DNA from 2 places in the Mycobacterium stomatepiae genome. Region 2 is predicted to be linked to the other one. Evidence: predicted binding sites of a transcription regulator. Region 2 holds the regulator's gene; the other holds the start of a gene.
The links. Region 2 encodes LexA, which represses DNA repair genes until DNA is damaged. Its sites were predicted from a motif close to CGAACANNTGTTCG; they were not measured.
Positions count from the first base shown of each region.

Region 1 (3,403 bases), 140 kb from region 2:
CGCGCAGTGGCCCGGTCAGCGCGCCGGACCGGGTGGTCGCGCCGACCAGCGTGAACGGCGCCACCTCCAGCGGAATCGACGTTGCCCCAGGGCCTTTGCCCACCACGACGTCGACCCGGAAGTCCTCCATCGCGAGGTAGAGCATCTCCTCGGCCGGCCGGGCGATGCGGTGGATCTCGTCGATGAACAACACGTCGTGCTCGACCAGATTTGACAGCATCGCGGCCAGGTCGCCGGCGCGCTCCAGCGCCGGCCCCGAGGTCACCCGCAGCGAGGACCCGAGTTCGGCGGCGATGATCATCGCCAGCGACGTCTTGCCCAATCCCGGAGGGCCGGACAGCAGGATGTGATCCGGTGTGCCGCCTCGATTTTTGGCGCCCTCGAGGACCAGCTGCAGCTGTTCGCGGACCCGGGACTGGCCGATGAACTCCCGCAGCGAGCGGGGCCGCAGGCTGACGTCGATATCGCCCTCCCCGACGGTCAGCGCCGGCGACAGGTCGCGATCCGCGTAGTCCTCGGAGTCGTCGCTCATTTGGACTTACCGAGCAGCGACAGCGCGGCCCGCAACGCGTCGGAAGTCGTTGCCTGCTCGCCCTTTTCGCGGCTGGCCGCCAGCACGTTGTTGGTGGCATCCTCGGCCTGCTTGGCCGCGAAGCCCAGGCCGACCAGCGCCTCGACCACCGGGCCCCGCACCGCGTGGCCATTGATGCCCGCCCCCGCCGGCGCCGCCACGGGCGTGCCGGCCGCATAGATCTTGTCGCGCAACTCGAGAACCATCCGCTCGGCGCCGCGCTTGCCGATCCCGGGCACCCGGGTCAGCGCCGTGACGTCGCCGTCGGCCAGGGCCTGACGCAGCGCCGCGGCGTCGTGCACGGCCAGGGTCGCCATCGCCAGCCGCGGCCCGACGCCCGACACCGACAGCAGCGTCAGGAACAGGTCGCGTGTCTCGCCGTCGATAAAGCCGTACAGCGTCTGCGAATCCTCGCGAACGATCATCGCGGTGATCAGGCGGGCTTCGCTGCCGGTGCGCAACGTCGCCAGCGTCGACGGCGTGGCGTTCACCCGGTAGCCGACTCCGGCGGCTTCGATCACTACATGGTCGAGCGCCACCTCTAGCACCTCACCGCGCACCGAGGCGATCATCGGCCCGCTCCCGCCCTCGTGGCCTTGGCCTTCGCCGCCAACTTGGCCCGGTAGGCCTGGCGCGCCTCGGCGGCCATCGCCTCGGCCGCCGCCATCCGGGCCAGCATCGGCGCTCGCCAGCAATGGCAGATCGCCAGCGCCAACGCGTCGGCGGCGTCGGCCGGCGTCGGTTTGGCTTGCAACTCAAGGATTCTGGTGACCATCGCGGTGACCTGAGCCTTGTCGGCGGCGCCGTTGCCGGTGACCGCGGCCTTGACCTCGCTGGGGGTATGGAAGTAGACGCCGATATCGCGTTTGGCCGCCGCGAGCGTGACCACGCCACCGGCTTGCGCGGTGCCCATCACGGTCGACGCATTGTGCTGGGCAAACACCCGCTCGATCGCGACGACGTCGGGACGATGCGTGTCCATCCAGTACTCGACGGCGTCGCTGATGGCCAGCAGTCGTGCGGACAGCACGGCATCCGACGGGGTACGCACCACGTCGACGTCCAGCGCGACGATATTTCGGCCGCGCCCGCTTTCGACCACGGACAGCCCGCATCGGGTGAGTCCGGGGTCGACGCCCATCACGCGCATAGCAGCTCCAACTCCACTTCTTGCAAATACGGTGGCCCGAACAGCTGTTCGATAGCGTAGCGGTCGGGTCCGACGGCACCGGACAGGACACGCGGACCCGGGAAAAGCTGTTAACTTAAGCCGACGTTCGCTCCACCGCCGCGGCGACGGGAGGGTTTGCGTGGGAACAGTGCTGGTGGTGCTGGCTGCGGTGCTGTTCATCGCGTCCATCGTCGTGCTCGTCATCGCGGCACGGCGACCTAAGTCGGCGGCCGCGCCGCGCGGGCGCCGCGACCCCCTGTCCTTCGACGCGATGCCGCAGTTCGGGCCCCGGCAGCTGGGACACGGCGCCATCGTCAGTTACGGCGGCATCGACTACGTGGTCCGCGGGTCGGTGACGTTCCGCGAGGGGCCGTTCGTGTGGTGGGAGCACCTGTTGGAGGGCGGCCAGCTGCCGACGTGGTTCGCGGTCGAGGAGGACGACGGTCGCCTCGAGCTCGTCATGTGGGTCACCCGCAAGGACATCACGCTGCAGCCCGGGGACCGGTACCTGGTCGACGGGATGGCGTTTCACGAGTCGGAACGCGGCCGCGCTTCGTATACGACCGAGGGCACGACGGGCCTGCCGGCCGGCGGCGAGATGGAGTTCGTCGACTGCGCCAACGCCGACCAGACCGTGCTGCTCTCCTTCGAGCGCTGGGCACCCGGCACGCCCTGGGAGATCTCGACGGGCAAGCCGGCGTCGCCGGGCGAGCTCACCGTCTACCCGGCGCCCGCGCCGGGCTCCCCGTAGGACCGCGAGGTGCCGCTCTATCAGCTCGCCGTAGCTCCCGCCGACGTGTCCGGGAGCAGGCTGCGGCTCGCACTCAACGCTCCTGCGCCACCGCTGCTGGCCAGTCATTCCCTGCGGCATCCCGACGGCAGCGCGCTGCGGCTCGGGGTGCTCGGCGCCTCCCACCTCGTCACGGTCGATCACGTTGCCCACACGTTCTCCGAGCAGGTGTCCTGCACCGCCGACAGCGAGGCCGGCAAGCTGCCCGAGCGTGCCGAAGCCTGCGGATATTCGCTGGAATCGGCCACCACCACGCGCGACGAGGCCACGTTTCGCCAACTGGCGCGTGAGCTGCGCGAGCGGTGCCGAGCCGATACCGCTTGGCTCGGCGGCACCTTCCCCGGTGATGATGCGGCACTGACCGTGCTGGCCGCCGAACCCGACGGCCCCGGCTGGCGCTGGCAGACGTGGCACCTGTACCCGCAGCGTCCGCTGGGGTCTGGCGGGGTGGTGGTTCACACGGCGAGCCGGTGGCGGCCGTGAGCCGCAAACAACTGTTCTGGCTCGGCGGCGGACTCGCCGCGGCGTCGGTGGTGTCCTTGGTCATCGGAATCGTATTGCTGCAGAAGGACATTGGCGGATATATCGCGAGCAACTATCGCGAGTACGCTCGCGACGTCAACGCCACGCGATACCTGTGCAGCGGATCGCCCGATCAGGTGGCCGACGCGCTCGCCGACTATCAGGAACCCGAGGCTCGGGCCGACAACGACAACACCGAGTACCTGCGCTACAGCGACAACATCGTGACCGTCGGCCCGGATGGCAGCCACCCGTGCAGCATTCGCGTCGAAAGCCTCAGCGCCGGTTACAGCCACGGGTCCTACGTCTTCCTCGGCCCCGGGTTCAGTCCCGGATCCCCGTCGAGTGG
Region 1 covers NZ_AP022587.1:1,454,095-1,457,497, forward strand. Annotated here, with positions in the region: gene ruvB (Holliday junction branch migration DNA helicase RuvB) at 1-532, opposite strand, end outside; gene ruvA (Holliday junction branch migration protein RuvA) at 529-1,143, opposite strand; gene ruvC (crossover junction endodeoxyribonuclease RuvC) at 1,140-1,721, opposite strand; gene G6N54_RS06835 (DUF4178 domain-containing protein) at 1,882-2,493, shown strand; gene G6N54_RS06840 (DUF2617 family protein) at 2,503-3,015, shown strand; gene G6N54_RS06845 (DUF4247 domain-containing protein) at 3,012-3,403, shown strand, end outside.
Region 1: ruvC (crossover junction endodeoxyribonuclease RuvC) is a predicted target of LexA. The motif match lies at 1,759-1,772, and genes of this name have one in related genera.

Region 2 (3,403 bases):
CGCCGCGATCTCGCGTTCGAAATCGTCGGCAGACGAAAAGGATCGATATACCGAGGCGAAGCGCAAGTAAGCCACCTCGTCCAGGTCGCGTAGCGGGCCGAGGATCGCCAGGCCGACCTCATGGCTGGGCACCTCCGGCGAGCCGGCGGCACGCACGGCGTCTTCCACCTGCTGGGCCAGCAGATTCAGCGCATCCTCGTCGACCTGACGGCCCTGACATGCGCGGCGCACCCCCTTGATGACCTTCTCGCGGCTGAACGGTTCGGTGACACCGCTGCGCTTGACGACGGCCAGCACCGCGGTTTCTACCGTCGTGAAGCGGCGCCCACACTCCGGGCAGGACCGCCGGCGCCGAATGGCTTGGCCTTCATCGGTTTCCCGGGAGTCGATCACCCGGGAGTCGGGATGGCGGCAGAACGGACAATGCATGACCGCTCCTTCGCTGTGCCGGCATCTCGCGGAACACTCCGAGCGTACCCGTGCGCTCCCCCGCCGGGCCAATGCAGCCGTCACAAGCGGGCTGCCGCCGATGGGGGCCCCGAGGAGCGTTGGCGTACAGCGGTTTTCGCACCACGCGGTTGCGCGGTCAGCCGACCGGCGCAATCAGGGTCTGGCCGGCGGCCAGCGCCGGCGAGCTCAGGTTATTGAGTTCGCGGATGCGCTCGGCGACCTGGCGGGCCGGTGCCTCCGGGGCGACCCGGTGTGCGAGGTCCTGAAGGGACTCGCCCGGCTCGACCTGCACGACGGACAACCGGTCCGGCACCGGAGCGGCAGCGGAGTCGCCGTTGGCGATCTGGCCGAGATTCGCGACCAGGCCCAGCCAGAGGGTGATGATTCCGGCCATCAGGGCTAGCCCGATCGTCGTCCCCAGCTTGACCGGGCGGCTGCGATGCGGCGCGTCCGACATCGAGACACCGGTGCCGCGGTAGCACATCGGCGCTCCGGCGGGCCGTGACTGGGCAGACCGGCGCGACCGCAGCACGCGCTCCTGGTCGTAGCGAGGCCGTGCGACCAGCCCATCGCTCGGGCTCGGGCGCCGCACGTTGCTGGTCCGCGGTGAGACTGTGTGCATGAGCGTCATGTGCGTTCCTCCGGTCAACTAATCCTCGCTCGCGTGTTCGACACTATCGCTCGTGTGTTCGAAATTCGAACATTTGAGCGGAGCGTGTCGCACGAGCAAAACGCTAGACCACGCCACCGACAGAACTGGGGTGTCGCCAGAACTGTCATGCCGCCGCGAATACCCGGTCTACGTAAAAGTTACACACGTGTGATTCAGCCGTTCTAGGGTCTTTAGCCTCCATATGCATCGTCACGACACGCCAGTCGAACACATGTTTGATTCTCGGGTTCGGGGAGGCTACATTCAGTGCCATGAGCGACAGCAAGGACACCTCGGCAACCGGCTCCAACGGCCCGCTGCATTCCGTGGATTCATCGCTTACCCAGCGGCAACGCACCATCTTGAACGTCATCCGCGAGTCGGTGACCAGCCGTGGCTACCCGCCCAGCATCCGGGAGATCGGCGACGCCGTCGGCCTGACGTCGACCTCTTCGGTGGCTCACCAACTACGCACCCTCGAGCGCAAGGGGTACCTGCGCCGCGACCCGAACCGCCCGCGGGCCGTCGACGTCCGCGGCGCCGATGATGCGAGGGCGGCCGCGCCGGCCACCGAGGTCGTGGGTTCCGACGCCCTGCCGGAACCCACGTTCGTCCCGGTGCTCGGGCGCATCGCGGCCGGTGGACCGATCCTGGCCGAGGAGGCCGTCGAGGACGTCTTCCCGCTGCCCCGCGAGCTGGTCGGCGAGGGCACCCTGTTTCTGCTCAAGGTGGTCGGCGACTCGATGATCGAAGCCGCGATCTGCGACGGCGACTGGGTCGTGGTACGGCAGCAGAACGTCGCCGACAACGGCGACATCGTCGCCGCCATGCTGGACGGCGAGGCCACCGTCAAAACGTTCAAGCGTGCGGGTGATCAGGTGTGGCTGATGCCGCACAACCCGGCGTTCGATCCCATCCCCGGCAATGACGCGACCGTGCTCGGCAAGGTCGTGACGGTGATCCGCAAGGTATAGCGCCGGCACCTGCGGCGCGTCAGTCGGCTTTCACGAAGCCGTTGACCAGCGCGGCTTCCTCGCTGGACAACCAGATCTCGGCGAGCGTGTCGTGGTACAGGTCGCTGTCCGGGGTGTAGTAGAGCCCGAAGCGCGCGCTCGCCTTGATCGGATAGCCGTCGGGTATCTGGTACGGGTCTTCCAGGGGCAGGTGGATGGTCGGGCGCCCGGCCGGGCCGAGCGCACCGAAGCTCGCGGCCGACGCGATGTCCATTTCGTCGTCGGCGTCCGCGGCCGCGTGCCGTCCAGCTCTGCGGGCGGGGCCGGCTGCGGCACCGAGCGCCGCCGCCAGGCCGGATGCTGCCTCACCCGCGGCGGCACCACCGGCAGCCGCAGCGCCCGCGGCGGCAGCACCGGACGCGGCGCCGCCGGCAAGGTCCGGCGGGGTATGCGCCACGGCGACATCGGGATACGCGGCCTCCGGCTCTTCTTCGGGATAGGCCGCCCCCTCCTCGTCGGCACCGGGATAGCCCGCCTCCGCGTAGGCGGCATCCTCGTCGGGGAATTCCGGATAACCGGCGGCGACCGCATCGGCATAGTCGTCCTCCGCGACGGCCTCCGGATACGCGACCTCAGGCACGTCGGCATCGTCGGGGTAGCCCGCTTCCGGGAACTCATCGCCATAGCCGGCCTCGATCAGATCGTCCGCCGACACCACAGGGATGGAATCGGTGTCGACCGAGTCGGGATCCCGCTCGTCGACCGCTAACTCGTCCCACTCCTCCTCGGAGACGCGCCGCGCCGGCTCGCCATAGCCCCCGTCCTCGTCCAGGTCGGCCGATTCGGGTCCGTGCGGCCACCGAGCCACCGGCACACCAGCGGCGTCCCGGTGCTCGGGTGCGTGGGCGTCGCTGAACGACAGGTGTTCGGTGGAGCTGTCCGCGTAGTCGGGTCCCCAGCGCGGTTCGCCCGCATCGTCATAACCGCCGACGTCGACGTCGCGCTCCAGGTCGTACGGCGCGCTGTTGCGGCCGGCGCGATGCCGGCGCCACCGCAAGGCCACGAACACCGCCAGCAGCACCAGTACCAGCAGCGGTACCAGGGCGAACAGGTACCACCAGCTCCAGGTGAACCACTTCTTGGCGTGCGGCGGCATCGCTGTACTGCTGGGCTGGTTCTGCCCCGACACCTGCAGGCCCGACAACAGCGGGGCCAGGTTCGCCGGGTCGGTGGAGAAGGCGTTCTTGGCGCGGCTCCAGGAGATCTTGCCGCCGGTGAACTTCTGCGAGATCACGTCGCCGTCGACGGTCTGATCGCCGACCGGCGCGCCCAGCTTTCCGGTGGGACC
Region 2 covers NZ_AP022587.1:1,596,866-1,600,268, forward strand. Annotated here, with positions in the region: gene nrdR (transcriptional regulator NrdR) at 1-429, opposite strand, end outside; gene G6N54_RS07625 (LysM peptidoglycan-binding domain-containing protein) at 587-1,081, opposite strand; gene lexA (transcriptional repressor LexA) at 1,375-2,076, shown strand; gene G6N54_RS07635 (LGFP repeat-containing protein) at 2,096-3,403, opposite strand, start outside.